Regions from separate parts of the Nocardia sp. NPDC058176 genome, predicted to be linked through region 2. Evidence: riboswitches for the same ligand, from Rfam matches in the RefSeq annotation. Region 2 holds a riboswitch; each other region holds the start of a gene.
What was found. Region 2 has a riboswitch for S-adenosylmethionine ahead of ACFVVM_RS34030 (bifunctional o-acetylhomoserine/o-acetylserine sulfhydrylase). Riboswitches for the same ligand answer to the same signal wherever they lie in the genome.
Positions count from the first base shown of each region.

Region 1 (7,148 bases), on a different contig from region 2:
CTCGGACTCGGATTACGACCGTGAGAAGCTGCAGGAGCGCCTGGCCAAGCTGGCCGGTGGCGTTGCGGTGATCAAGGCCGGTGCCGCGACCGAGGTCGAACTCAAGGAGCGCAAGCACCGCATCGAAGATGCCGTGCGCAACGCCAAGGCTGCCGTCGAAGAGGGCATCGTCGCCGGTGGCGGCGTGGCCCTGCTGCAGGCCGCCCCCGCGCTGGACGGCTTCGAGGGCCTGTCGGCCGACGAGGCGACCGGTGTCAACATCGTGCGCGTCGCGCTGTCGGCTCCGCTGAAGCAGATCGCCTTCAACGCCGGCCTCGAGCCCGGCGTGGTGGCCGAGAAGGTCTCCAACCTCCCCGAGGGCGAGGGCCTCAACGCCGATTCCGGCGTGTACGAGAACCTGCTGGCCGCCGGCGTTGCCGACCCGGTCAAGGTCACCCGTTCGGCCCTGCAGAACGCGGCCTCCATCGCGGCCCTGTTCCTCACCACCGAGGCCGTCGTCGCCGACAAGCCGGAGAAGGCCGCCCCCGCGGGCGACCCGACCGGTGGCATGGGCGGCATGGACTTCTGATCCCCCGGATCAGCTAGTTCCCGCAAGTCACGAAAGCCGACCTACCCCGGTAGGTCGGCTTTCGGCATTCCGCCGAACAACACGAACAACTGAACTAGTTTCGAACTAGGTGTAGCGTGGTGGTATGGCCACACGCACCTTCCCGTTCTCGACCCTGATCAACAAGCAGACGAGTGTCTTTCCCGCTCTCGCCGACGCCGAGGTCATCCTCGAGCGCCGGGATGCCGAGAACCTGGTGCTGATGCGGTCGGAGCGGTTCGACGCGATGGTCAAGGGTCTCGGCCTCGCCGCGCGCTCGCTCGCGATCATCGCGAAGGCCAATCGCCCGCTCGCCGAAGAAGTATTCGCCGAGGAACTCCCGTGGCTGACATGGCTTCCGGCGGAGGCCCGCCCCGAATGCATTCGTGAGCTCCTCGAACACCTCCTCGCAGGAGCCGAAACCGGTCTCCTACTACCCTTTTCCCGGGCATTGAAGGAGTGGCAGTCGACCGCGGAGATCTACTCCGACCCGGAGTTGGCTCGCCGCCTGCGCGGACCGTTCGACACCGAGGACTCGACAGTGTTGCCACGCCCCGGCGGTGCGGATGCCTGAGTCGCTGCGGCGAGGTGATGAGGTCCGCCGCCCGACCGGGTGGGTCGTTCGTGCCGTCGACCTGCGTGCAGCCAAAGGGTGGACGCAGCTGGTGAGCCAGGCGCAGGCCAACGCCGACCGCGCCTGGATCGCGATAACCACCGACCCGCGCTGTCGTGACGACCCAGCACGTCAGCATCCACTGAAATACGACTTGAGCCGAGTGAAGGTCGACGGATCCGATTGCGAGCAATGGCAGTTCGAGGTCACCGGCGGCGGTCGACTCTGGTACGCGATCGATGACGAGAACCGCACGTTGTGGATCACCCACGCCGGCACCGGTCACCCGAAACAGACCGACCGCCGAAGGTAGGGCGGAGGTCGCTAGCCCACTGGGGTGAGGCGGAGGCGTTCGGCGAGTTCGTTGAAGATGTAGAAGTTGGGGATGGTGCTCACGGGGGTGAGGGAGCGCCAGGTGCCTGCGGTTTTGATGCGGATGTGGCCGCTGCGGGCGTCGATGAGGTGGATGTTGTCCCAGGGGAAGGATTCGGCGCGGAAGGTGAGGGCGTCGAGGGAGAGGGACAGTTCGCCGAAGGTGACGGTGTCGCCGTTGTCGATGGCGGCGACGGCGGCGGGGAGCTGGGTCGCGGTGACGGCGGATTGGATGGCGCGGGCCCATTCGCGGGCGCGGGCGAAACCCTCTTCGTCGATGGTGGCCTCGACGCCGCCGGGGCCGCTCAGCTGCAGCAGGTAGGTGACCGCGACGGTGTCGTGGAAGGGAATGGTCTCCTGGCGCACTTCGGTGCTGTCCCAGCGGAATCCGGCGACCCGCTGACCGGAGCGATACACGGTGACACCGTGATCGAACAGGTCGATTCGCGCGGCCCGGTTCTGCCGGTTGATCATGCCGCGCCGGAACGCGAGCAGGACCGGCAGCGCGGCGATGGCGAGCAGCGAGACGCCGCCCTGCCAGGCGCCGACGGCGGTGCAGATCACGCCGATCACGGCGATACTGCCCGCGACGATGCCGCAGCCGCGCACGAAGGTGTCGTCGGCCGGGGTGGCGAGGAAGGTGTCACGGTGCGCGCCGAGGTGCTGATACTCCGCCATGAGGTGTATCAGTTGGGTCAGTGGCACGGTGTGCCGGGCTTCGGTCGCGTCCTCCGGCCTGTTCGGAGTGATCACTCGTCCCTCCATGAGGCGTCTTTCATTCGCGGCGAAGCGTATGCGAACCGGGGGGATATCGCCACTGCAATGCCGGGATTCGAGCGGGGAGATCCGGGCAACGACCGGCCGGAACGCCCTCCGTGCCCCGGCGCGACCGGCGACCGTCCTCGGCGAGCGCCACCTCCGGCACCCCTGCGCGGCATCGGCCCATGTCATCGCTCCCGGATAGGCTGGATCGCGTGCTGTTCGTGGATGAAGGTGTGCGCGAGGGCCCGGCGATCGTGTTCGTGCACGGTATCGCGGGCTCGCCCGACTGGTTCGCCGCTGTCGCCGAGCGGCTGTCCGGTGACTTCCGGGTGATCCGGGTGGACGTCCGCGACCAGCGCGACGATTTCGGCGTGTCGGCCAGGACCGCCCCGGTCGCGGAGCTGCTCGACGAACTCGCCGTGTCCGAGGTGACCGTGGTCGGCCATTCCTTCGGCGCCGAGATCGCGCTGGAGCTGGCCACGAGTTCGGACCGCGTGGCCCGCGCGGTGGTGGTCGGCCAGGGTCCGGACTACCGGCAGGCCCGGATTCCCGCGGCGGCGAAGTGGGTGGTGCGCCCGTCATCGGTGCGCCTGGCCCAGCGGTGGGCGCCGGCGCCGGTGGTCCGGTTGTGCCTGCGGAGTTCGTTCGCGCCGGGTTTCCGCTACGAATCCTCGCCCGGCCTCGCGGATTCGGTGGTGCGTGACTTTCGCGGCACGGTCCCGGCCGCCCTCGCCTACACCGCGGGCGCGCGGGCCGACGACCTCGCGGCCCATCCGCTCGACGCCCGCGTGGCCGAACTCGACCTTCCGGTACTTGTCGTGCACGGCCGCCGCGACCACCTCTACGATCACGTCTCGACGCTGGCCAGATACGCCGCGGCGGGCGCGCGCACGCACTTGGTCGAGCATGCGGGGCACGCGCCCCAGGTCGAGCAGCCCGATGAATTCGTCACCGTGCTGCGGGAGTTCCTGCGCGACTGAAGAAGCCCGCCGGAAGGATCCGGCGGGCTCGCGGGCGAAGTGTCCTAGCGTTCGGCGGCGGCCTTCACCCTGGCCAGCGTTTCCCGCATGCCCGAGACCAGGTTCGCCTCGAACTGCTGCTCACCACCGAGCGCGACATTGATCATGCCGCGCACCGGCGCGGGCACGCCCTTGGGCGCGACCACGCGGGATTCGGTGACGCGGGTGCCGGTGGCGGTGGGCTCGAGTTCGTAGCTCCACACGGTGCGGTTCTCGTTCATCTGGAACGCGAACACCTGGTTCGGCTCGAAGCGCACGATGCGCGAGGTGGTCGGCCAGATCTTCCAGCCGTCCTTGTTGATGTTGAGGGTGAACGTCCCGGTCCGGACGCCGCCGAGTGCGATCATCTTCCGCGTGGTCGGACTGAACTCGGAGATCCGCCCCAGATCGGTGAGCACCGACCACACCTGCGCCGGCGACGCGGCGATTTCGATACTGGCTTCGAGATTTTTCGGCAACGTTGCCTCCGGGAATGTGTGACGGTCGGTCACGCACAGCATATGCACTGGTGAGCGGGCCTTCCTCCGCCCCTGGTCGGATTTTTTCACCATGGTCGCAATTCTGGTCAAAATTATTGCGCCCGAATAGGTTTCGATGGACGGTCACGAGTTCCAGCATCGAGCCCCGGCTTGCTGGGCGGCAACCCTCCATTGGCGGCGGGGTGCTCCGGGTGACGACCGGATGGCGGGGACGATCCCGCCATAAGCGTCCTTTTCTGGAGGGTCTATCCATGTCTGTAGTCCAACTCGACGCCACCCGTGCCCCGGAAACGATCGCGACGACCTTCGTCGTGGTCGCCGACCGGTTCCTCGGGATTTCCAAGGATGATCGGGTGCATACCGTGTCGGGCCTGGTCGCGCTGCTACGCAGCGGACGGTTCCACGCGGCCGATGCGGAACTGGCCGTCCATCTGGGGCAGGGCATCACCCGCCACGATCTCGACTACCTCGAGCACGTGGCGGCCATTCACGCACCGCAGGCGCGGTTGCGGGTGGTCGGCGAGATCGCCGAACCGGCCCGCAGGCACCACGTGCACAAATATCAGGACTCCAATGTCCTGCTGGCGGGCCTGGTCAGGGAGGACGAGAACCTCTTCCGCGCCGACCTGCGCCTCGACGGCGACAACGAACTGCTGCTCGACCACCAGACCGGTGAGCACGTGCAGGGCATCGTGGTGATCGAGGCCGTGCGTCAGCTGTTCCTCGCCGCGTTCGAACTCGAGTACGGCGTCCGCAGGCCGCAGGAGCACTTCTACATCGTCTGGAACAACGTGGACCTGAAATTCGGTTCCTTCCTGTTCCCGCTGCCCGCGACCCTGCACGCCCAGCTCACGCCGGTCTCGGTGGACGATCCGGGCAAGTTGCAGTTCCTGATCGAGACCGAGGTCCGCCAGTTCGGCAAGCCGGTCGCGAGCTCGCGCATCGAGTTCGCCGCACTGCCCAACGAGCGGATCTCCCAGATCGAGCGGGCCAAGGCGGCCAAGGCGGTCGACGCGTACCTGGCGGCCTCGGCATGAGCGGAGCTGCGTTCTTCGATGTGGACGAGACCGTGATCACGGTCAAGTCCATGTTCACCTTCCTGCGCTTCTGGCTCGCCGAGAACGGTGACGACGGCAGCGAGTACGCGCGCATCACCGACGATCTCAAGGCGCGGGCGAGTGCGGGTGGCCCGCGCGAAGAGATCAACCGCGAGTACTACCGGGCCTATCGCGGCGTCGAGTACGCCGCGCTCGAGGCGGCCGGGCAGCGCTGGTTCGCCGAGTTCGTCGCCGAGGGGGCCGCGTTCTACGCCGAGGCCGTGCGGGCCTTGCGCGAGCACAAGGCCGCGGGGGTGCGCACGGTCCTGCTGTCGGGATCGTTCGCCCCGGCGATCGCGCCGGTCGCCGCGGCGGTCGGTGCCGACCACGTCATCGCCACCGAACCGCTGCTCGACGAGCACGGCGTGCTCACCGGTGAGGTGCGCAGGCCGATGATCGGCGCGGCCAAGGGCGAGGCGGTGGTGGCGTACCTGCGCGAGCACGGGATCAGCGCGAACGACACCTGGGGCTACGGCGACCACGGCACCGACCTGCCGTTCCTGTGGTTGGTCGCCCGGCCCGCCTATCGCGGCGAGGACCCGAAGCTGGTCGCGGCCGCGCGCAGCGGCACCTGGCGCCACCTCGGTGATCGGCTCGGCGATGCGCAGGGCAACGAGTTCTCCGATGACCGAAAGGTGGCGTCGGTATGGTGAAGCGTCGCTACGAGCTGACCCCGACCACCCAGGGTCCGCTGTATCCGCCGAGCGAGATCGTGGACGCGGCAGGGGATTTCATCGTCGTCGGGTTCCTGAACGAGGAAGCTCCCGATGGTTCGGTGACCCGGCGGTGGGGTAGTGCGATCGTCGCGGCCGACACCCCGCTGCCGCCGTTCGGCGAGAACCTGCCCTACCGGGTGGTCCGCGAACTGCCGGCGGAACTGTCTCCCGAAGACCGCGACCTCGTACTGCACACGCTGCCGCTTCCCTTGCCCGCCAACAACTATCCGATGGTCTTCGCGCCGGATCAGCTCCCCGGCGCGGCCGCCGTCACCCGCCCGAGCTATCCCTTCCACGAGGTCCCCATCCCGGACCTTCGCCCCGAGGACGGCCGCAAACTCACCGAACCGGTCACCCTCGGCAAGTGGCTGGAAGCCCGTGGCACGGCGGAGGTTTCGCTCAGCGACGACGAACGAGCAGCCCACTTCGTCTTCGAGTTCACCGGCCTGATCCCCGACTCCCTCTATACGATCATGTCCCTGCGGCAAGGCGACCTGAACCCCGAATCGCCCACCCGCCCAGGACCTCTCGGCGTCCCCAACGTCTTCATCACCGCCCCCGACGGCACCGCCACCTACCGGGCCACCCTCCCCAACCCCTTCCCCGACCCCGCCACCCCCGGCGCCAACCGCGTCATCAGCGTCGTCGTCCTCTGGCAGAGCTACCAGCAGAACTACGGCGGCGCCATCGGCCACTTCGGCCTCGGCGGCGACATCCACGCCCAACTCAAACTCCCCACCCCCACCTTCGAGGAGTTCACCACCCACCCCTGAGCCCAATGACGACCGAACCCCCGGCGCACCCAGGCGCCGGGGGTTCAAGGTCTGCTCAGTGAGATACCTAGAATGTCCTTCGGTCCGAATGGTCACCGATCTGCCGAGAACCTGACCGGCTGGTTGAAACTGGGCCGCCACGATATCGAGGCGGCCCAGCTCATCAGGTGCTGTGAACCCTCGTGGAGGCGAAGGCCAGGGCGGCCCCCGCGAATCCGAGGGTGGCGATGGCGAGGGCTACGGCGGTGAAACCGTTGTCGGCCACCAGGTTGGCCAACTGAGGGCCCGCGCTGGCGCCGAGGAAGAGGGCGAAGGTGTAGAGGGCGGTGGCGGTGGCGCGGGCTTGGCCTGCTTGGGCGGCGATGGCTTGGACGGCGGCCGGGGCGGCTACCGCTATCGCGGCGACGAAGACGAAAAGCCAGGTGGCGACCCAGATTCCGCCGAGGGGGATGGCGGTGACGGCGGCGGCGAGGCCGGCTGTCGACAGGGCGGTGATCAGGCGGAGTTCGGGGTTGATCGTGGACAGACGGGTGGCCAGGAGGGGGATGGCGATCATGGCGGGGATGGCGCTGGCGCGCAGGGCGAGCAGGGCGGTGCTACTGGTGCCGACGCCGTCGGGCGGCGCGAGCTGTACGCCGGTGTAGATCCCGACGAAGGACCCGAGCACGGCAAGGCAGCTGACGTAGAGCAGGGCCAGGCGTGGGGCGCGCAGCAGCGCGGCGAACGCGGTG
Region 1 covers NZ_JBHVVA010000002.1:649,760-656,907, reverse strand. Annotated here, with positions in the region: gene groL (chaperonin GroEL) at 1-568, shown strand, start outside; gene ACFVVM_RS15565 (hypothetical protein) at 693-1,160, shown strand; gene ACFVVM_RS15560 (hypothetical protein) at 1,153-1,512, shown strand; gene ACFVVM_RS15555 (DUF6585 family protein) at 1,524-2,324, opposite strand; gene ACFVVM_RS15550 (alpha/beta fold hydrolase) at 2,546-3,313, shown strand; gene ACFVVM_RS15545 (SRPBCC family protein) at 3,358-3,810, opposite strand; SAM riboswitch class IV at 3,953-4,066, shown strand; gene ACFVVM_RS15540 (AfsA-related hotdog domain-containing protein) at 4,083-4,868, shown strand; gene ACFVVM_RS15535 (HAD family hydrolase) at 4,865-5,581, shown strand; gene ACFVVM_RS15530 (hypothetical protein) at 5,575-6,417, shown strand; gene ACFVVM_RS15525 (MFS transporter) at 6,581-7,148, opposite strand, start outside.
Region 1: it holds a riboswitch for S-adenosylmethionine, as region 2 does, so the genes downstream of both, ACFVVM_RS15540 (AfsA-related hotdog domain-containing protein) here and ACFVVM_RS34030 (bifunctional o-acetylhomoserine/o-acetylserine sulfhydrylase) in region 2, are expected to answer to the same signal.

Region 2 (7,148 bases):
CCCTGGGGACGATTGGTGAAGCGGTGGTCGAGTTCGCCCTCGGTGCGGTAGGTCAGGTGCGCGATGCGGCGGGCCAGGCCCATGCCGGTCGTCGGCGCGCGGCCGGTGCCGTGATAGTCGCCGCCCTGCCAGTCGGGGTCGGCCGTGATGACGGCCATCTGGGTGGTCTGGGTGCCGATCTGATCGGCGGTGGCCCGCGCGCCGACGGCGAGTACCAGCGCCGCCGCGACCCGCTCCGGCTTGTCGATCATCCACTCGAGCACCCGCATGCCGCCCATCGAGCCGCCGACCACCGAGGCCAGGCGCTCGACCCCGATCAGGTCGAGCAGCTGTGCCTCGGCGGTCACCTGGTCGCGAATGGTCAGCTCGGGGAAACGCGAACCCCACGGGCGGCCGTCGGGCGCGATCGAGGACGGCCCGGTGCTGCCCTTGCAGCCGCCGAGCACGTTGGTGGCGATCACACACCACTCGTCGGTGTCGATCGGCGCGCCGGGGCCGATCATGCCCTCCCACCAGCCGGGCTGGTCGTTGTCGGCACTGGTGATGACGTGCGAGTCGCCGGTGAGGGCGTGCTCGACGAGCACCACATTGTCCAGGGTGGGCGAGAGCTCACCCCAGCGTTGCACCGCCAGCCGCACATCGGGGACGACGGCGCCGTTCTCCAGCGCCACCTCCCCGATGGCGACCACGCCGAGTCGCCCGTCCGGCGGCGGCAGGGCCACTCCGGTTCCGGGACGGGCGATCGGCGATTCGGTGCTCACAGTCACGTGCGCGCCGCCGCGAATCCGGCCGCCAGATCGGCCAGGATGTCGTCGATGCCCTCGATGCCGACGGCGAGCCGGACCAGGCCGGGCTTGACGCCCGCGGCCAGCTGCTCTTCCGGCGTCAACTGCGAATGCGTGGTCGACGCCGGGTGAATCACGAGGGAACGCACATCACCGATGTTAGCGACATGGCTGTGCAGGCTGAGCGCGTCCACGAACTTCTTGCCCGCGTCGACGCCACCGGCCAGCTCGAAGGCCACGATCGCGCCCGCGCCCTTGGGCGCCAGCTGCTTGGCCCGCTCGTGCCAGGGCGAGGTCTCGAGGCCCGCGTAGTGCACCACGTCGACGCCCGGCTGCTCGGCGACGAACTTCGCGACCACCTCGGCATTGGCCACGTGCCGCTCGACGCGCAGGCTCAGCGTCTCGATGCCCTGGGCGATGAGGAAGGCGTTGAACGGCGACACCGCCGAGCCCAGGTCGCGCAGCAGCTGCACACGGGCCTTGAGCGCGAAGGCGGGCGCGCCCAGGTCGGCGAAGACCGCGCCGTGGTAGCTGGGGTCGGGCTCGGTGAAGCCGGGGAAGCGGGGCTTGCCGTCGGCGTCGCGCACGGTCCAGTCGAAGGTGCCGCCGTCGACGATCACGCCCGCCACCGCGGCGCCGTGGCCGCCCAGGTACTTGGTGGCCGAGTGCACGACGATGTCGGCGCCGTGGGCCAGCGGCTGGATCAGGTACGGGGTCGCGACGGTGTTGTCGACGATCAGCGGCAGGCCCGCGGCGTGCGCGACACCGGCGATGCCGGGGATGTCGAAGACCGCGCTGCTCGGGTTGGCGATGGTCTCGCCGTAGAAGGCCTTGGTGTTGGGCCGGATCGCGGCTTCCCACTGCGCCAGGTCGTCGGGGTCCTCCACGAAGGAGACCTCGATGCCGAGCTTGGGCAGCGAGTAGTGGAACAGGTTGTAGGTGCCGCCGTAGAGGTGCGGGCTGGACACGATGTGGTCGCCCGCGCCCGCCAGGTTCAGGATCGCGAAGGTCTCGGCGGCCTGGCCGGAGGCCACCAGCAGCGCCGCGACGCCGCCTTCGAGCGCGGCGACGCGCTGCTCCACCGCGTCCTGGGTGGGGTTCATGATCCGGGTGTAGATGTTGCCCGGTTCGGCGAGACCGAACAGCGCGGCGGCGTGGTCGGTGTCGCGGAAGGTGTAGGAGGTGGTCTGGTAGATCGGCAGGGCCCGCGCGTTGGTCGCTGCGTCAGGGGCCTGGCCCGCGTGGACCTGCTTGGTCTCGAACGACCAGTTCTCGGGCAGGGCAGAGTCGGACATGTCGGTGCTCCAGGGGGTTGTTCGCCGGGTATCTCGTCAGATGGGTCGGATCGACGGACAACAACACATGGTGGCCTCCTCGAATGCGCGCTTGCCCTCGACCTTCGAGAGCCCGGTCATCACCCGGAGCACCCCACCGCAGCTGGAGGGTTGCCGACCAGCGAGCCGGGGCTTGGCGCTGGTACTCATGACCTTGCCGTCATGTTAACCGGACATCTCGCCCGCGCGGAAATTTCCCCCGATTTCGTCGAGAAGATCACTGGCCCGCGCGGCGTGTTGCCGCCGCGGTCCCGCACAGCGGGCCCTCCCATCGCGGTGAGGTCGGTGGCAGCAGTACGCTTGTCTTGTTTGCACCACACGTCCCGCAGACAACGCGGGGCATATACGTTGTCTGTTGGAACAGCTGGGGTCCGCTCACAAGCGTGTTCGCCTGGCCGTGCAATGAGGGCACCATCCTAGGAGGACACGAAGATCCATGTCCAAGATCAAGGTTGAAGGTACCGTCGTAGAACTCGACGGCGACGAGATGACTCGGATCATCTGGCAGTTCATCAAGGACAAGCTGATCCATCCGTATCTCGACGTGAACCTCGAGTACTACGACCTCGGCATCGAGTATCGCGACAAGACAGACGACCAGGTCACCGTCGACGCCGCGAACGCCATCAAGAAGCACGGCGTCGGCGTGAAGTGCGCCACCATCACCCCGGACGAAGATCGGGTGAAGGAGTTCGGCCTCAAGAAGATGTGGCGCTCGCCCAACGGCACCATCCGAAACATTCTGGGTGGCACCATCTTCCGCGCGCCGATCATCATCTCCAACGTGCCCCGCCTGGTGCCCGGCTGGACCAAGCCGATCATCATCGGCCGTCACGCCTTCGGCGACCAGTACCGTGCCACCGACTTCAAGGTCTACGAGGCGGGCACCGTCACGCTGACCTTCACGCCGGAGGACGGCAGCGAGCCGATCGTGCACGAGGTCGTGAAGATGCCCGAAGACGGCGGCGTCGTCATGGGCATGTACAACTTCAAGAAGTCGATCGTGGACTTCGCGCGGGCCTCGTTCAACTACGGCCTGCAGCAGAACTACCCGGTGTATCTCTCCACCAAGAACACCATCCTCAAGGCCTACGACGGCATGTTCAAGGACACCTTCCAGGAAGTCTTCGACGCCGAGTTCAAGGCCGAGTTCGACGCGGCGGGCCTGACCTACGAGCACCGCCTGATCGACGACATGGTCGCCTCCTCCATGAAGTGGGAGGGCGGCTACGTCTGGGCGTGCAAGAACTACGACGGCGACGTCCAGTCCGACACCGTGGCCCAGGGCTTCGGCTCGCTCGGCCTGATGACCTCGGTGCTGCTCACCCCGGACGGCCGCACCTGTGAGGCCGAGGCCGCGCACGGCACCGTCACCCGGCACTTCCGCCAGCACCAGCAGGGCAAGCCGACCTCGACCAACCCGATCGCGTCGATCTTCGCCTGGACCCGAGGGCTGGAACACCGCGGCAAGCTGGACAACACCCCCGAGGTGATCGGCTTCGCGCAGGCGCTCGAAGACGTCGTCATCAAGACCGTCGAGGGTGGGCAGATGACCAAGGATCTCGCGCTGCTCGTCGGCGGGGATCAGGGCTACCTGAGCACCGAGGAGTTCCTCGGCGCCCTGGACGCCAACCTGGCCCGCGCTCTCAAGTGAGGCGAAGCCGGTGAGAAGAAGGGCGTCTGCACCCACCGGTGCAGGCGCCCTTTCTTCATCGGAGACGGTCCTGCTGCCATGGCCCGCGGAGTTCGGGCGGGACCGGCCGCGCTACGTGCTCGTTGTCGCACTCGCGCTGTTCTGCGCGCTGGGGACGTGGGTGTCGCTGGTCGGGTGCGTCACCGCGATCGGTGCCGCGGACGTGCTGTGGGTGGTGTTCTGGGGATCGAGCACGATGGTGTTCGGGCTGATGATGTTCGCGCTGCCGTTGTTCTGGCGGGTGCGCCGGCGGAAGCTGCCGCCGATCGCCCGTGTCGTGACGCCGGGTGGTGCGGCGCTGTTCGTCCCCGCCCCTCGGCGGACCCAGCTTCCGGCACTGGCGTTTCTCGTCGGTGGGTCCCTGTGGATGGCGTGCTACGTCTTCCTCGGGATGACCGTGTGGGAACCGGATGCCGAGCTCCACCACCTGTGGAACTACCTGGTGTTGCTGCTGGCGCTGGCCATCTGCGTGTTCGGCGGGTACGCGGCGTGGACGACGGCGCGAGCGCTGCGGCACCGGCACGGCTTGCTCCTCGCCCCGGACGGCATCGCGGTGGAGGCCGGATACGCCCAGCAGACGACCGGTTGGGACGACATCGGTTCCATCTGGCCGCGTGCGGACAACAACAACTACCAGGTCATCGTGGTGTCCCATCGGCTCACCACCGTGCGCCGAACCCGGCTGGTGCGCTCGCGCGGTCACACCGCGCGCGAGATCCGGCTCAACGCCGCCACCTACCGCATCGACCCGGCGTTGCTGTTCCATCTGATCTGCCACTATCGCGTCCACCCCGAGCACCGCCACGAACTGAGCACCGGCGACGCCGTCGCCAGAATTCGGCGGGGCGGGCTGTCCTCGACAGCGGACCGCGCGTGATCGCGGTGGGCCGGGGTGGGGTAGCTCACGGTCTTCTCGGGTAGCGAACGGTGGGCAACGGTCGTTGCATGGAGGCGTGAGTTCTTCCATCGTCGCCGTCGAGGCGCCACGTACCGGTTGGCATGTCCCGGCGATGCTGGCCTTGGCGCTCGGCGGGTTCGGGATCGGTACCACCGAGTTCGTGACCATGGGGTTGCTGCCCGATATCGCGAGGGCCTTCGACATCTCCGAGCCCTCGGCCGGTCATGCGGTGTCGGCGTACGCGCTGGGCGTGGTGGTCGGGGCGCCGTTGATCGCCGCGTTGTGCGCGCGGGTGCCGCGCAAGAAGCTGTTGATCGTGTTGATGGCGGCGTTCACCGTGGGCAATGCCGCCACCGTGCTCGCGCCGACCTTCGGGACGCTGGTGGCGGCCCGGTTCGTGTCCGGTCTGCCGCACGGCGCGTATTTCGGTGTCGCCTCGCTTGCCGCCGCGACGCTCGCACCCGTGGGGCAGCGGGCCAAGGCGGTGGCGGCGGTGATGCTCGGGTTGAGTGTGGCGAATGTGCTCGGGGTACCGGGGGCGACCTGGCTGGGTCAGCATCTCGGGTGGCGTAATGCCTATGTGGTCGTCGCGGTGATCGGGGTGGCGACCGTGGCGGCGCTGTGGCGCTACGTGCCCGATCTGACGAGCATGAAGATCAGCAATCCGATGACCGAACTCGGTGCGCTGCGTCGCCCGCAGGTGCTGCTCACCCTCGCCGTCGGCGCGATCGGGTTCGGCGGCATGTTCGCCGTCTACACCTACATCGCCACCACCATGACCGATGTCGCGGGCATGTCCATCGGCGCGGTGCCGATCGTGCTCGCGCTGTTCGGCCTCGGCATGATCGTGGGCAACATCGGCGGCGGCATCCTCGCCGACCGCGGCGTCGACCGGTCGATCTTCGTCGCCATGATCGCCATGGTGGTGATCCTGGCCGGCTTCGTCCTCGCCGCCCACAACCCGATCACCGCCGCCCTCGGCGCCTTCCTGGTCGGCGCGTCCGGTGCCGCCCTCGCCCCCGGCCTGCAAACCCGCCTGATGGACGTCGCCGCCGACGCCCAAACCCTCGCCGCCGCCCTCAACCACGCCGCCCTCAACATCGCCAACGCCGCGGGCGCCTGGCTCGGCGGCCTGGTCATCGCCGCGGGTCTCGGCTACACCGCCCCCGCCATGGTCGGCGCCATGCTCGCGGTCCTCGGCGTCGCCCTGTTCACCGTCACCGTCTGGACCGCCCGCCGCGCCGCTCCCAACACGCCGTAGCCGATTCGAAAGTCTCTTCGAATGACCGTACGTTGCAGCGCATGCCGAGCTACCTTCACGAAGCTTTGCTAGACCTGTTCCGCAACGAGTTGTCCCTGGCGTTCTCGCTACTGGCCGACGAATTCGGAGTCCCCGTCCCCGATTTGGCCAACCTGAGGGCCGAACCCTGCGATTTCACCGATATCGGACCCAAGGAGTTCCGTGGTGACCTGGCGCTGAGCACACACGACGCCCGGGATCGTCCCGTGCTCGGTGTCTGCGTCGAGGTGCAACTCGATGCCAAGGATGTCCGCCGGTGGAAATGGCCGGTGTACCTGACGACGCTGCGGTCCCGGCTCTGCTGCCCGGTGGTGCTGCTCGTGGTGACACCGAGCCCCAAGGTCGCCAAATGGGCCGAGCAGCCGATCGAACTCGACAACTTCGGCTCGGTCGTCCGCCCGCAGGTCCTCGGCCCCGACCGCTTTCCCCTTGTCACCGACCCGGACGAGGCCAGGCGTTCCCCCGAACGCGCGGTACTCTCGGCCATGGCGCACGGTGCCGGACCGCAGCGGGACGAGGTCCTTACGGCGTTCCTGTCCGGCCTGATGAGAACCGACGAAGAACATGCGAAAATGTACTTCGAGCTGGTTGATGGCACCCTGACCACCGCGGCAAGCCGACGCCTGGAGGAACTGATGGAGCGCACTCCCGAACACCGCGGCCGTATCGCCACCAAGTACGTGGCCGAAGGTCGAGAGGAGGGCCGCACAGAAGAAGCTGCCCATGCGCTGCTCACCGTGTTGACCGCGCGGGGGCTCGAACTGTCGGCCGCGCAGCGCGCTCAGCTCGCGGAGTGCACCGACCACGACCAACTCCGCGAATGGCTGAATCAGGCCATCACCGCAACTTCCGCGAGCGAGCTCTTCGGCTGATGCCGACGCCACAGGAGATCGGCACGCAGGAACCGTCGCGGACTGGCAAATACGTTCCACGCGGGCGCATCGCGAAGAAGTGGGTTGCGGAAGGGTATGCGCTGGGCCTCGCGGAAGCGCGCGCGGAAAGACACGTGGCAATAGCCGTGGAGGTGACATTGCGCGCGGTATTCACTGTCCTCGACGTTCGTGGGTTCGAAGTGTCGGACGCGCAACGCACGCAACTCACTGAGTGCCGAGACCCCGGCCAGCTCGACACCTGGTTG
Region 2 covers NZ_JBHVVA010000014.1:29,575-36,722, forward strand. Annotated here, with positions in the region: gene ACFVVM_RS34025 (homoserine O-acetyltransferase) at 1-722, opposite strand, end outside; gene ACFVVM_RS34030 (bifunctional o-acetylhomoserine/o-acetylserine sulfhydrylase) at 764-2,080, opposite strand; SAM riboswitch class IV at 2,163-2,273, opposite strand; gene ACFVVM_RS34035 (NADP-dependent isocitrate dehydrogenase) at 2,556-3,773, shown strand; gene ACFVVM_RS34040 (hypothetical protein) at 3,889-4,689, shown strand; gene ACFVVM_RS34045 (MFS transporter) at 4,823-5,971, shown strand; gene ACFVVM_RS34050 (hypothetical protein) at 6,013-6,882, shown strand; gene ACFVVM_RS34055 (hypothetical protein) at 6,882-7,148, shown strand, end outside.

Region 3 (7,148 bases), on a different contig from region 2:
TGGTCCGGATCGCGGCGGCCGCGCCGCTGATGCCGGGAAGGTGCTGCAGGGCGTTGTCGAGCTCGCCGAGTTCGATGCGGCGGCCGCCGATCTTGATCTGGTCGTCGGCGCGGCCGAGGAAGATCAGGCCCTCGCGGTCGTTGCGCACCAGATCGCCACTGCGGTAGGCGCGTTCCCAGCCCAGCGAGGGCAGCGGGGCGTACTTCTCGGCGTCCTTGGCCGGATCGAGGTAGCGGGCCAGGCCGACGCCGCCGATCACGAGTTCACCCGACTCGCCCTCGGGCACGGGATTGCCCTGCGGGTCGACGACGGTGAGATCCCAGCCGTCCAGCGGCAGGCCGATCCGGATCGGCATCCCGCCGTCGAGCAGCGCGGCGCAGGCGACGACGGTGGCCTCGGTGGGGCCGTAGGTGTTCCACACCTCGCGCTCGACGCCGCCCGCGAGACGTTCGGCCAGCTCCGGCGGCACCGCCTCGCCGCCGAAGATCAACAGCCGCACCGACTCCAGCGCCTCGGCGGGCCAGGTCGCGGCCAGGGTCGGCACGGTGGAGACGATGCTGATCTCGCGGCGCATCAGCCAGGGGCCCAGGTCGGCGCCGGTGCGGACCAGGTCACGCGGGGCGGGGACCAGGCAGGCGCCGTGCCGCCAGGCCAGCCACATCTCCTCGCAGGAGGCGTCGAAGGCCACCGAGAGACCGGCGAGCACACGGTCGCCGGGGCCGATCGGGGCGCGCTGGAGGAACAGCCGGGCCTCGGCGTCGACGAAGGCGGCGGCGTTGCGATGGGTGACCGCAACGCCTTTCGGGGTACCGGTGGAGCCGGAGGTGAAGATGATCCAGGCGTCGTCGGCGGGGGTGGGCAGGGTGTTCCAGTCCGAGACGTCGGTGCGGCCCGCCGCGGCGGTGGCCGACTCGATGCCGTCGCCGGTGGCGATCGCGCTCACTCGCGCCTCGCCGAAGACCAGTTTGGCCCGTTCCTCCGGGTCGTCGGCGTCGACGGGGACATAGGCGGCGCCGCAGTAGAGCACGGCCAGGATCGTCACGTAGAGCGCGGCGCTGCCGGAGGGCATCCGCACGCCGACCCGGTCGCCGGGGCGAACGCCCGCCGCGGTCAGCTCGGTCATCCTGGACTCGATCGCGGCGATCAGTTCCAGGTAGCTGAGCACGACCGTGCCGTCGTCGATGGCAGGCGCGTCGGGATGGGCGAGTGCGGTGCTGGTCAGGATGTCGACCAGGGTGCGCGGCGGTGCGGCGAGGTCGGCGCGCAGCAGCGGATCGCGCAACGTCCCCGTCGCGGCCTCGGTGCGTGGCTCGAGCATGGCGATCGGTCCACCTCTCATCGGTTGACCCCCATCGGTGGTGTCTGTTGTTTCACGGCCGGGTTACCAGGGGGCAAACGGGATGGTCACCGGATGCCAACGGTACTCGCCGGATGGTGTGGCCCACGGCAACCGCGGGCGGGCGTCGTCGCGGGATCACGACGCCGCGGGCGGCGGCTCGTCGAGTGCGGTGCGGGCCAGCCGGTGCAGGGCGGCCTGCTCGTCGGCGTCCAGTGGCGCCAGGACGCGGGCGGTGGCCTCGGCGATGATCTTGTCGGTGCGCTTGCACTGCTTGCGTCCGGCCTCGGTGATCCGCAGCCGGTACTTGCGCCGGTCCTTGCCGTCGCGGGTGCGTTCGACCAGGTCGGCGCGCTCGAGCGCGTCGATGAGGCGGACCACTTCGCTGCGGTCGATGCCGAGCGCGTCGCCCACCTTCTTCTGGGTGAGGTCGGCGTTCTCCGCGATGAAGGTGAGTACCCAGTGATCGCGCAGTGGGATGCCGATCTCGGCGTGCAGTGCCTTGGTGAGCCGTCCGAGCGCGTACACCGGGTAGCGCGGCAGGCCGCGGACGGAGTTCGTGTTCGTGGACATGTCGGCCACCCTAGCAAATAGTGGGGGAAATCAATCATTTGGGATGTCCATGATCGGGAGTGTCGACTGTTTCGGTGGATGTGGTAGAGGGGCAATTCGGTGGCAATCCGGCCGGGTGCGCACCGTCACGTGCGGTGTGTTCGCCAGAAGATGTTGCGGTGCAAGGGATTCCGGGCGGTCGGTTCCGGCTCGCCGAAAGGTGGTTGACATCCTCGGCGCTCGTCTGTCACTCTCGATGCAGGTCACGAGTACCAGCGACAAGCCCCGGCTAGCTGGTCGGCAACCCTCCTCCGCGGTGGGGTGCTCCGGGTGACGACCAGGCCGCCGTCCGCTGTGGGCGCGGCAAGCGCGGACTCTTGCACCCATTTCGGGAACGAGTCCCTGAGCCGACGGGATACTCCTGATGACTGCTGTGATCGACCCCACCTGTGCCCTGGCGACCGTCTCCGGCGCCGACCTCCAGGTTCCGCTCGTGCAGGGCGGCACCAGCACCTACGCCAACTTCGACTATGCCGCGAGCGCACCCGCGTTGCGGCAGGTCACCGACCGGATCTCGCAGCTGCTGCCGTACTACGCCAGCGTGCACCGCGGCGCCGGCTACGCCTCGCGGATCTCCACCGAGTGCTACGAGGCCTCGCGCGGCGCCGTCGCCCGGTTCCTCGACGCCGCCGACGACCAGGTCGTCGTGTTCACCCGCAACACCACCGACTCGCTGAACCTGCTGGCCGGATGCGTGCCGGGGGAGACCGTGGTCCTCGACATCGAGCACCACGCCAACTTCCTGCCGTGGACCGCGCACGGGCGCCGCGTCGTCGAGGCCGCCGACACCGTCGAGGAGACGATCCGGCGGGTCGTCGCCGAACTGTGCAGCAAGCCCGCCGCGCTGCTCGCGATCACCGGGGCGTCCAATGTCACCGGTGAGGTGCTGCCGCTGGAGCGCCTGGCCACCATCGCCCACCTGTGCGGTGCGCGGATCCTCGTCGACGCCGCCCAGCTGGCGCCGCATCGCCGGATCTCCCTGCGCGAGACCGGCATCGACTACCTCGCCTTCTCCGGGCACAAGCTGTACGCGCCGTTCGGCGCCGGTGTGCTCGTCGGCCGACGGGACTGGCTGGACGCGGGCGAGCCGCATCTGGCCGGCGGTGGTGCGGTGCGCGAAGTCGGTGTGGCGCAGGTCGAATGGGCGCCCGCGCCGCAGCGGCACGAGGCCGGATCGCCGAATGTGCTCGGCGCGGCCGCCATCGCCGCCGCCTGTGACGCGCTGGCCGCGTTCGATCCCGCCGAACTCATCGAGCACGAACGCTTCCTGGCCGATCGCCTGCGCGACGGGCTCACCGCGATTCCCGGGGTCTCGCTGGTCAACATCTGGTCCGACAGCGCCGATTCCGTCGGGATCGTCGCCTTCACCGTCACCGACCACGCCCCCGGCAAGGTCGCCGCCTACCTCTCCGCCGAACACGCCATCGGCGTCCGCGACGGCCGCTTCTGCGCCCACCCCCTGCTCGCGAGCCTCGGCCTCGACGCCGCCCTGCGCGCCAGCATCGGCCTCGGCACCACCGCCGCCGATGTGGACCGGTTGATCGGCGCCATCGCGACGTTTGTCGAATCCGGTCCCTCGTGGGAGTACGCCACCACCGACGGTCTGTGGAATCCGACCCCCGAAACCCGCCCCCTCACCGCCGATTCGCCCGCGGGCGCGGCACCCTGCCTGATCGGCTGAACGGGTGAGGCCTCGGCGTCGTCGTGAGTTCGGCGTCGGCTGACCCCGGGCCACTGTGGATCCAAACGAATCTTGGCCGCTGAGAGGTGTTCTCGGCGGTCGAGTTCGTTCAGCGGGCAAGTGGCACGATGTCCTGACGATTCGGGCTCGCCCGTCGCGAATTTGCAGGTTTAGAACCATGCTGAATGGGTAACGCACGTCGGGTCGGTCGCGATCAAACCCCTATAGCTTGCTCGTCCACTCAAGGGGAGATTGTGACTCGACCGATTCAGTCGCCCGATCCATGGGCTCGCCCGCCCCGGCAGCCGGACAAGAAGCGGCGCTGGCCCGTTGTTGCCGGGATCGGCGCGGCCGGTGTGGTCGGACTCCTCGTTGGCGTCGGAGTCGGTGAAGAGGAGTCCTCGGTCGCCCAAACCACGACGATCACGTTGGTCGAAACCGTCACTGCCACATCGGCACCGACGACCACCTCCACCGACCCGGCCACGCCGACGGCCGAACCGACACCGACCGCCGAGGTGACACCGACCGCCACCGAGGACTTCCCGGTAGCGCCGCTGGCCCCGCCGGTACCGACCACGACCATCGTCGCGCCACCGCCGCCACCGGTCATCCTGCCCGCGCCGACCACAACCGTGCCCGCCCCACGCGTCGCCGAGGTTCCCCCACCCGCCCCCAGTGCCTACTACCCGAACTGCGCCGCGGCCCGCGCCGCCGGAGCCGCGCCGCTGTACGCGGGCGAACCCGGCTATCGCTCCGGGCTCGACCGCGATGGCGACGGAGTCGCCTGCGAATAGGGCTCGATCAACTCGCGCTCCTCGACCACGCCTTCGGCGGCGTCGCGTGCCGAACCGGCCAGCACGGCGCCGTCGTGAGTGGCCGTCGGGCGGTTCGGCTCAGTCGAGGTCCGCGTCGAGTGCGTCCCAGGTGATGGTGACGGCGAGTGGGTCGGTGATCGCGATCGCGGTGGGGCTGTGGGAGCGGAAGCGGGTTTCGGTGGAGATGTAGACGCCCGCGGTGTTGAGGCGGAGGATTTCGATGGACTTCACGCGTCCGTCGTTGTTCTCCATGCGGACGATCCAGTACTGCTCGATACCGAGGCGCGCGTATTCCGCTCGCTTGTCGACGCAGTCGGCGGTGATCGTCGCCGGTGACACCACTTCGACGACGAGGAGGGTGTCTCCCGCTGTCGGTTTCGTCTTCCACTTGTCGCGCGGGTCCTCGATGCAGCGATACACGATGGCATCGGGACGGCGGAAGTTGAAGGGCACCTCGGAGACCAACATGTCCAATTCGCCACTGGCTTTCAGGCATGGTTGCCCAGGACTGCGCTTGCGGATCGCTTCCCGCAGGGACTGTTTGATCACGTCGGCGATGGTGATGTGATTCGGCGAGGGTGAGTCGCAGTGCACGAGGAGGCCGTCCTTGACCTCGATCACTCGGGCGAGGTCTTCGGGCATCGCCAGATACATGTCCAGGTCGATATCCGGGACACCGGCGCGCAACCACGACCAGTCGTATGCCTCGCTCACCGGACCAACACTAGCTGTCGCACGCTGGTCGACGGCCCGATCAGGTGTCGAGGGCGGTGGGGCGGTGGTATTTGCCGTTGTAGTAGAGGAGGGGGGCGGCGGAGGGGGAGATGTCGGTGTCGTCGTGGACTCGGGTGACCAGGCCTACGGCGAGGGTGTGGTCGCCGATGTCGATGAGGTTGTGGATGGTGGTGCGCAGCCAGATGGGGGTGCCGTGCAGGACGGGTTCGCCGGTGTCGAGGGTGGTCCAGAGGGCTCGGTCGGTGAAGCGGTCGGCGGCGGTGCGGGAGAAGCGGTGGGCGAGGTGGTGCTGGTGTTCGCCGAGGAAGTGGATGACCACGGAATCGGCGGCGCGCAGGGCTTCGATGCTCGACGAGGTGTGCGCGATGTTGAACGACACCAGGGGCGGTTCCAGGGAGAGTGAGGCGAACGAGGTCGCGGTGAACCCGACCGGCCCGGCCGCCGACCCGATCGTCACCACGGTGACCCCGGCCGGATAGTGCCGCATCGAACCCCGGTACTGCTCGGCCGTGATCGGACTCAGATCGTCGGGAACCACCAGTTCGTCCGGAGAACGTCGCACATCACCCACCGCCCCAAACTACGCCGGGGTTCCGTCGGTTTCCCAGGGTCCGTGCTGTCCGGTTGATCCAGATCACTCGGGGGCGGGATCGCGGGAGCGAGAATCTTGACGTAATGATTACGTCAATGCATCATTGAGAGATGTTGTTTCCCACGCCCGCTCTGACGGCTGCCGACGAGGCAGTGCTGGCCGAGGTCGATCTGATGCGCGAGGCGCTGCGGTTCGAACTGCAGAGTGTCCCCGCGGTCTGGGCGGGCGGGCTGCGGAAGTTCTTGACCGCCGACGCGGTGTCGGCGTCGAATTCGATCGAGGGATTCAAGGTCTCGACGGTCGATGTCGAAGACCTCCTCGCGGGTGAGCGAGATGTCGAGGTCTCGGAAGAGAATCGGGCCGAGACCGCGGCATATGCCCGGATGATGACCTACGTCCAGACGCTGCACGACGTCGACGACTTCACCTACAGCGCGGGCTTCCTCAACGCGCTGCACTGGATGCTGCAGGGTCATCGGCACACCAGGCGCAAGCCTGCCGGGCAGTGGCGGCGCGGGCCGGTATACGTCACCGATGCTCGCGACCCCAGCATCGCCGCCTACACCGCACCCGAGGTGGGTCGGGTTCCGGTGCTGATGGGTGAGCTCGTGGATTGGCTGAACGACTCCTCCGACGCACATCCCCTGGTGTCGGCCGCGATGGCGCACCTGCATCTGGTGTCGATCCATCCCTGGGCCGATGGAAACGGGCGGATGTCCCGATCGCTGCAAACCCTGATGATCGCGCGGGAAGGGGTGCTGGCGCCGGAGTTCTCCTCGATCGAAGCCTGGCTCGGCAGGCCGGGAAATACCTGGGAGTACTACCAGGTGCTCGGCAGGCGGGGCAACGAGTACCGCCCCGATCAGGATGTGTCGGAATGGATCCGGTTCAATCTGACCGCTTACCACCAGCAGGCGCAGACCGTGCACGCTCGGGTAGACCGTTCGCGTCGCGTGTGGGAAACGGCCACGGACTATCTCCACGCGACTGGATTCGACGAACGCATCGTTTCCGCGCTGCACGATGTGGCGATGTCGGGGCGCGTGCGCCGGACCCGCTATGAGCAGGCGGAGGGGCTCAGTGCGCAACAGGCGCAGCGCGATCTGCGCGAGATGGTGCGTCGTGACGTGTTGGCCCCGGTTGGCCGTACGCGGGCCAGGTACTACGTTGCGGGCGAACAGTTCCCGGACCGGATGATCGAGATAGCCCGGACGCCTGCGGGTTTGGCCGACCCCTATCGCGACCGCGCCTGACTCAGTCGACCTCGATCGGCAAACCCGCGGTGATGCGGACCAGTTCGCGGAAGTTGGTGCGGAAGACCGTGTTCGGGTGGCCGCCTGCGGCCCAGACTTCGCGGTGGTCGGCGAGGGCGGT
Region 3 covers NZ_JBHVVA010000004.1:418,555-425,702, forward strand. Annotated here, with positions in the region: gene ACFVVM_RS23235 (Pls/PosA family non-ribosomal peptide synthetase) at 1-1,318, opposite strand, end outside; gene ACFVVM_RS23240 (MarR family winged helix-turn-helix transcriptional regulator) at 1,475-1,909, opposite strand; SAM riboswitch class IV at 2,150-2,264, shown strand; gene ACFVVM_RS23245 (aminotransferase class V-fold PLP-dependent enzyme) at 2,313-3,629, shown strand; gene ACFVVM_RS23250 (excalibur calcium-binding domain-containing protein) at 3,884-4,426, shown strand; gene ACFVVM_RS23255 (Uma2 family endonuclease) at 4,526-5,161, opposite strand; gene ACFVVM_RS23260 (flavin reductase family protein) at 5,202-5,669, opposite strand; gene ACFVVM_RS23265 (Fic family protein) at 5,885-7,027, shown strand; gene ACFVVM_RS23270 (YbaK/EbsC family protein) at 7,029-7,148, opposite strand, start outside.
Region 3: it holds a riboswitch for S-adenosylmethionine, as region 2 does, so the genes downstream of both, ACFVVM_RS23245 (aminotransferase class V-fold PLP-dependent enzyme) here and ACFVVM_RS34030 (bifunctional o-acetylhomoserine/o-acetylserine sulfhydrylase) in region 2, are expected to answer to the same signal.

Region 4 (7,148 bases), on a different contig from region 2:
GGCAGGGCCTTGGCGGCGGTGAGCGAGGGCCGGAACCGGCCCGACCAGGTCACCTCCTCGCCGGCCCACAGCGCCCGGAACAGTTCGTAGCCTTCGCGATTGCGGTCCCACTGATCGTCGGTGGTGACGTGGTAGAGCTGGGCCTGCGCGGCGCCGTTGCCCTTGCCGATGATCAGTTCCAGGCGCCCGTCGGCGAGGTTGTCCAGCGTGGAGTAGTCCTCGAAGGCACGCACCGGGTCGAGCAGGCTCAGGGTGGTGACGGCGGTGAACAGGCTGATCCGGGAAGTGACCGCGGCGATGTGGCTCAGGATCACCGGCGGTGCCGCCGAGAGGAACGGATCCTCGTGGCGCTCACCGACCGCGAAACCGTCGTAGCCGAGTTCCTCGGCGCGGCGGGCCTGGTCGATCACCTCGTGCAACCGGTCGCGGGTGCTCGGCACCACGCCGGTGACCGGATCGGGCACGCGGGTGATCAACGTCATCAGCAGGAACTTCATGCGTGGCCACCTCCCGCCACGAGCCGGTCGACACTCATGCGGCGGGCTTCTTCGGCAGACCGGGCGGGTTGATCCGCGACTCGGTGACCTTCTCCGAATCCAGGCCCCAGCGGTCGAGCACCTTCTGGTAGCTGCCGTCGGCGATGGCGTGCTGCAGCGCCTGGTGGATCGGGCCGATCAGGCCGTTGTCCTTCTTGGTGAGCGCCGCGATCTCACCCTGCAGCTGCTCGCCCGCGCCGGAGAAGGTGGCGATGATCTTGCTGTCGCCGGTGGTGGTCGAGTGGTAGACGGCCGCGGGGTTCGGGCCGATGTAGCCGTCGATGCGCCTGGAGGCCAGCGCCAGGTAGTAGTCGGTGGACTGCTGGTAGTAGGCGATGTCGATCGGGGCCAGGCCCTCGGCGACGTTCTGCTCGTTCCAGCTCACCAGCAGCTGCTCCTGGTTGGTGCCCGCGCCGATGCCGATGCGCTGACCCGCCAGGGATTTGCGGTCGGTGTAGGTCAGGTCGCTGTCCTTGTGCACCTCGAGCGCGACGGTGTCGGTGCGGTAGGTGGCGAAGTCGTACTTCTCCTTGCGCTCCTCGGTGACGGTCACGTTGGAGATGAACGCGTCCACCTCACCGGAATCCACCCGCACGAAGTTCTGCGACCAGTCGGCCACCTGGATGTCGAGCTTCAGGCCGAGGATGTCGGCCACCAGGGTGGCGAAGTCGACCTCGGAGCCGACGACGGTGCGGTCGTCGGTGGCGTAGAACCGCAGCGGCGGCACGGAACCGGCGGGACCGGTCACGACGAGGGTGCCGCGGTCGCGGATGGCCTGCGGCACCTGGGCGGCGATGGCGTCGACCTTGTCCACCCGCAGCCTGGCCTCCTGGGCGGGGGAGAGGTCGTAGGTGGTCTCGCCGGCCTGCACGGTGGTGGCCGATTCGGGCTCGGCGGTGCAGCCTGCCGTCAACAGCGTGGCCGCCGCGACGATGCCGATCAGGGTGGAGAGCTTCATCAGTGTCGAAACCTGTTCGTGGAAGGGATGTTCAGCGGACGCGGGACAGGAACGCCTGCGTGCGCGGGTGTTCGGGGTGGTCGAGGACGGTGGCGGCGTCGCCGCGTTCGACGATCACGCCCTCGTCGAGGAACACGACCGTGTCGGCGACCTCGCGGGCGAAACCGATCTCGTGGGTGACGATCACCAGCGCGGTGCCGCCGTGCGCGAGATCGCGGATGACGGCGAGGACCTCGCCGACCAGTTCCGGATCCAGCGCCGAGGTCGGCTCGTCGAACAGGATCAGTCGCGGTTTCAGCGCCAGCGCCCGCGCGATGGCCACGCGCTGCTGCTGACCGCCCGACAGCCTGCGCGGATAGGCGTCGGCGTAATCGGCCAGGCCGACCCGGGCCAGCAGCTTCTCGGCCTCGGCGACCACCTCGGCGCGCTTGCGCCGCTGGGCCGAGACGGGCGCGAGCACGATGTTGTCGAGCACGGTCAGATTCGGGAACAGGTTGAACTGCTGGAACACGAACCCGATGTGGCTGCGCTGGGCGCGCACGGCGTGGTCGGGCAGCGGGCGCAGGACGTTGCCGCGCTGCCGGTAACCGATCAGCTCGCCGTCGATGTGCACGGTGCCCGCGTCCTGGGCCTCCAGATGGTTGAGCACCCGCAGCAGCGTGGACTTGCCCGAGCCGGACGGCCCGATCAGCGCCACCACCTCACCGGCGCGCACCGCGAGGTCGACCCCGCGCAGCACCTCGGTGCCGTTGTAGGACTTGCGAATGCCCCTGGCCTGCACCGCGGCGGTCATCGGGTGGCTCCTCGGGGAGGCGCGGTGTGCGCGGCGATCTCGGTGACCTTGGCGCGGACCCGCTGCCACGGTGTCGGCGGCAGCTGACGCTGCGCGCCCTTGGCGTAGTGCCGTTCGATGTAGTACTGGACGATCGACAGGATCGTGGTGAGCACGATGTACCAGACGGTGGCCACCATCAGCAGCGGCACCACCCGGCCGTTGCGGCCGAAGACCACCTGCACCTGGTAGAACAGCTCCGCGATCGCCATCACCGACACGATCGAGGTGCCCTTGAACAGCCCGATCACCTCGTTGGCCGCGTTCGGCAGGATCGAGCGCATCGCCTGCGGCAACACCACCGTGCGGAACTGGCGCCACTTCGGGATGCCGAGCGCGGCGGCCGCGTCGAGCTGACCCTGGTCGACAGCGAGCAGTCCGGCCCGGATCAGCTCGGCCGAATAGGCCGCCTGGTGCAGCGCCAGCCCGATCACCGCGGCGGTGAACCCGCTGATCACGCCGTTGACCTCGAAGTCGAAGAAGGCCGGGCCGAACGGGATGCCCACCGACAGCCGCTGATACAGGTAGGCGATGTTGAACCAGAACAGCAGCTGCACGATCAGCGGGATCGAGCGGAACGCCCAGATGTAGGTCCAGGCGATCACCCGCAGCACCGGATTGTTCGACACCCGGCCGATCGCCAGGAGTGTGCCGAGCGCGAAGCCGAGCACCGTGCCCCACAGGGTCAGTTCGAGTGTCACCTGCAGGGCGGCCAGCACCGAGGGTGCCGTGAAGTACTGCGCGAACGTGCCCCAGTCCCAGCCGGGATTGGTGATCAGTCCGTGGGCGAACTGCGCCACCAGGATCAGCGCGATCGCGCCGACCACCCAGCGCCACGGATGCCAGGCTCCGGCGATGCGGGGCAGCCCGGATTCGTCGGGTCCTTCGGGCGAAACACTCGCCTGCTCGGGGCGCGCGGGGTTCGCGGCGCCGGAAACGGCAGACGCGGTCATGGGTAGATCTCCTCCATCGAACCCGGCAGAAGCACCCACACCCGGAAACGGGCGGGTTGCTGCGACGTCGTCGAGCCAGGTCTCTCGGTCGCTCTGGATGGTTGTGCTCGGGCTGCTGACCCGAGCTGAACCAGCATGTGGCACAGGCGGGATCGTTCACAACGGTAAAAGTCAGCGTGAGCGCAGAGCTTGGGCGCGCGGTTCGCACGGTGCATACTTCGCGGCGACAGGGTGGGGACCGGGCCGAACACGTGTGCCCGCCACGCCGTGTTCATCGGCTGGATCTGCGCTTTTCCGGAGTACCGTCGGCCTTCTGAGTGTCGACGATGAGGAGTTGCGCCGTGATCGTGTCGCGTCGTTCCACCGCACTGACCTCGCTGACGGCCTGCGCCGCCGCGCTGTTGCTGGCCGTGCCGCCCGCGGCCGCCGAGCCCGCCGCCACGGTCACGACGCCCGCGGTCACCAGGGACGCGCCGACGACACCCGCCGCCGGTCCCGGTGACCTGCTCGCCGCCTACCAGACTGTGGTCGACACGCTGAAAGCGTTGGGTGTCGAGCCGTTCCTGTACCCCACGGCGGCCCTGAACTGCTCCGGTGACGGCCTCGGCATCGTCCCCGCCGTCGCGGGCGCGGTACCCGGCCCCTGGCCTGCCAACACCCTGCCGATCCCCGGCCTCGACCTCACCGCCGTGAAATCAGGGCAGACCCTGTTCACCTTCCTGCCCTACGGCATGGCCGCCGACACCCCCGCCACCGAGACCGCGGGCATGCAGGTGGCCTGGCTCAACCTCAGCAGCGGCCGCGGCGGCATGGCCTCGATGGGCCCGATCGCCGACATCGTCGGCGCCATGGTCCCGCCCGAGGTGCCCGTCGAACTGCGCCCGCTCGCCGAGGCCGCCATCCGCGACTTCCTCTTCGCCGCCATCCCGGTCGGCGGCGTCCGCGCGGTCCCCGTCGACACCGGCCGCGGCACCGTCCTGGCCGCCGTCTTCGGCACCGCCGACAACGCGGGCCGCTCCTGCTTCTTCTTCCCGACCATCGGCATCACCGAAGTCCCCTGACCGCGAGTCGACGCACCCACCGTGCAGCCTCGATCGCCCTGACGGCGTTGGACCGTTGATCACCAGGCGTCCAGGTGGGCATCGGCCGAGAAGAAGCCGCCACCAGTGCCTGGCGATCAACGGTCCAGGCCGCAGCGTCAGCGCGGGGCGGCTTCGGTGGGGCAGCTCAGGCGTGTTTGGCCGTGCGGCGGTCGGGGGTGACCAAGGGGCGTTGCTTCCAGCGGAGGCGGCCGGTGCGGTGGCGGTGGTGGGAGCGCACCCACAAGGTGAGGTAGTGGCCGACGCCGATCGGGTGGGCCAGGGCCGAAGTGAGGTCGGCGCGGGTGGGGGAGCTGCGGGTCTCGGTGCTGCGGGCGAGGATTCGGCCGGTGACGGCGGCGAGGTAGCCGAGCAGGCCGGCGCGGCGGGTGCGGCCGCGGCCGAGGATCGCGGCCAGCGGGGGAATCCAGTAGGCGAGGGCGACGAACAGGCCGACGGCCGCGCCCGCGTCGAGTCGACCGCCGTAGGCCGACCACAGCCAGCGCGTGTAGCCGTCGGTGAGTTCGGTGGCGCCGGTGTACATCCGGGTGCGGGCCGAGGGGCCCGCGGTCACCAGTGCCGTGCGATGTCCCGCCCGGCGGACGGCCCTGGCCAGATCGAGGTCCTCGGTGGCGCTGGCCGCGACCGCGCCGTGCCCACCGGCGGCCCGGTAGGCCTCGGCGTCGACGGCGAGGAACTGTCCGCACGCCACCGCGGTGGACGGGCGCAGGCTGTGATTGGCGGGACCCAGCGGCAGGGTCGAGGCCCACGACCAGGCCAGCAGTGGCTGGACCAGGGCTTCGGTGACCGAGCCCGCCTCCTGCACGGGCCACGCCGACACCACCCCGGCCTCGCGTTTGCGCAGCTCGGTGACGGCCGCGGCGATCGCTTGCGGGGTCAGTCGTACATCGGCGTCGACGAAAACCAGTGCCGCGTCATCGGTTCGGGCGGCCAGACGCGCACACGCGGCGGCCTTGCCGGTCCAGCCCGGGGCCGGGTGGGCGGCCGAGCGCAGCACGGTGAAGCGGTCGTCGCCGCCGATCGCGGCCAGTGCGGCTTCGTAGGTGCCGTCGGTGGAGGCGTCGTCGAGGATCAGCACCCGCAGGCGCGGCACCCCGGTCTGGGCGCGCAGGTCGGCGATGAGGTCGGGCAGTCGCTCGGCTTCGTCGCGGGCGGGTACACATACGGTGACCGGCTCGATCACGCCGGACACCTGGCGCGGCAGGGTGCGCAGGGTGACCAGGTTGTAGGCGGCGGTGGTCGCGCCGAGCGCGGCCAGACCGGTGCCGGCCCAGGTCAGGTAGCGCCCGGCCGCGCCCATGTCAACGGCCCAGCCTGCGACTGGTGATCTCGCGCCACATCTCCGAGGGGGAGAATCCGCCGCGCGGCGCGTTCGGCGGGCCGGGATTGCGGTCGCGGAAGGCCAGCCCGGCGACCAACGCGGCCACCGCCAGAGTGATACCGCCGACGATGCCCGCCCAGCCCGCGAACGAGCGGGTGTTCGGGTCCGCGTACTTGACCTCGGCGCGCAGGGTCGAGCTCTCCCCGGCCGGCAGCTTCCACAGCACGGTGTTGTCGCCCTCACGGGTGCCGTTGGTGGTGGCGACGCGGGCCGGGAACGCGATGGAGAACTGCACATCGGACCCGTTCGGCGGCACCGACTCCAGGTCGACGCGCCCGGTCAGGCTCACCAGATCGCCGGAGCGCTGGAACTCGAGGGTGAACATGCCCTGCGTCTGATCCGACAGGCTGCCGAGCTGGCCGACCTCGCCGAAGGACAGATCATCGAAGAACACCTGGGTGCCGAGGTACCCGTCCTGGTTGTACGTCTCGACCCGGACCTTGGCCGCCAGCTGATCGGGCGCCTTCAGCTGCGGGCCCTTGTCCTCGGGCCCGGTCGGCACCACCGCGGCCACGATCCGCCCCGACACCCGGTCGTTGGACGACACGCCCATCGACACCTGGACGCGCAGGCACCCGGTCAGCGCGGGCACCAGCAGTGCCAGCAGCACGGCGACGGCCGCGAGTCGCCGCCCGGGCGCACGGCGACGCGAGGAGGGAGTGGGCATGTCGGCGACGGGACTCGGCTGCACGGTTGACATCGTGCCAGGCCCCGGCCCGAGAACCCACCCGACGGGCCCACCTACCCGTCCCGACCCACCTCGAACAGGCCATTCGCCCCCGATCCGGCGACCGATCGGCGCGTCACCACCGATCTCCCCGGTTGTCACACCGACCTGGACGGTTGCTCACCAGGCCCTGGTGGCGGGCACTTCTCGGCCGATACCCACCTGAGTGCCTGGTGATCAAAGGTCCAACTCGCACGCGCGCGATCTGGGGTCACCAGCCGGTGTCGCGAGGGGACGTGCGCGCAGGAGTAGTGGGATGCCGAGGAGGGCGAGGCCGACGAAACCCCAGGCAGCGGAGGCGGGGAGGTCGAGGAAGACGGCGTGGGCGAGGGTGGAGCCGAGCCAGGTCCACAGGAAGACGGCGACCGGAACGGCCACCGAGGGATCGTGTGCCGGGGGGAGCGCTCTGTCCAGCACGGTGAGCAGCAGCGCCATGAGCGCCGAGACCAGGGCCCAGCCGAGGTAGTTCGTGTACGGGATCTGTGGCAGGCCGGGCAGTCCGGCGCCGGTGACCGCCCAGCTCCACTGCCCGTCGGCCACCATCTGCGGATCGAGGAACAGATCCCAGCCCACGGCACCGACGACCAGCAATCCCGCCCGCCGCACCGCCGAACCCGTCAGCAGTCCCGCGACGACCCAGATCGGATACAGCCCACCCGTC
Region 4 covers NZ_JBHVVA010000006.1:268,569-275,716, forward strand. Annotated here, with positions in the region: gene ACFVVM_RS27790 (LLM class flavin-dependent oxidoreductase) at 1-497, opposite strand, end outside; gene ACFVVM_RS27795 (ABC transporter substrate-binding protein) at 532-1,494, opposite strand; gene ACFVVM_RS27800 (amino acid ABC transporter ATP-binding protein) at 1,526-2,287, opposite strand; gene ACFVVM_RS27805 (amino acid ABC transporter permease) at 2,284-3,279, opposite strand; SAM riboswitch class I at 3,290-3,383, opposite strand; gene ACFVVM_RS27810 (hypothetical protein) at 3,621-4,340, shown strand; gene ACFVVM_RS27815 (glycosyltransferase) at 4,507-5,679, opposite strand; gene ACFVVM_RS27820 (LppM family (lipo)protein) at 5,681-6,427, opposite strand; gene ACFVVM_RS27825 (carotenoid biosynthesis protein) at 6,665-7,148, opposite strand, start outside.
Region 4: it holds a riboswitch for S-adenosylmethionine, as region 2 does, so the genes downstream of both, ACFVVM_RS27805 (amino acid ABC transporter permease) here and ACFVVM_RS34030 (bifunctional o-acetylhomoserine/o-acetylserine sulfhydrylase) in region 2, are expected to answer to the same signal.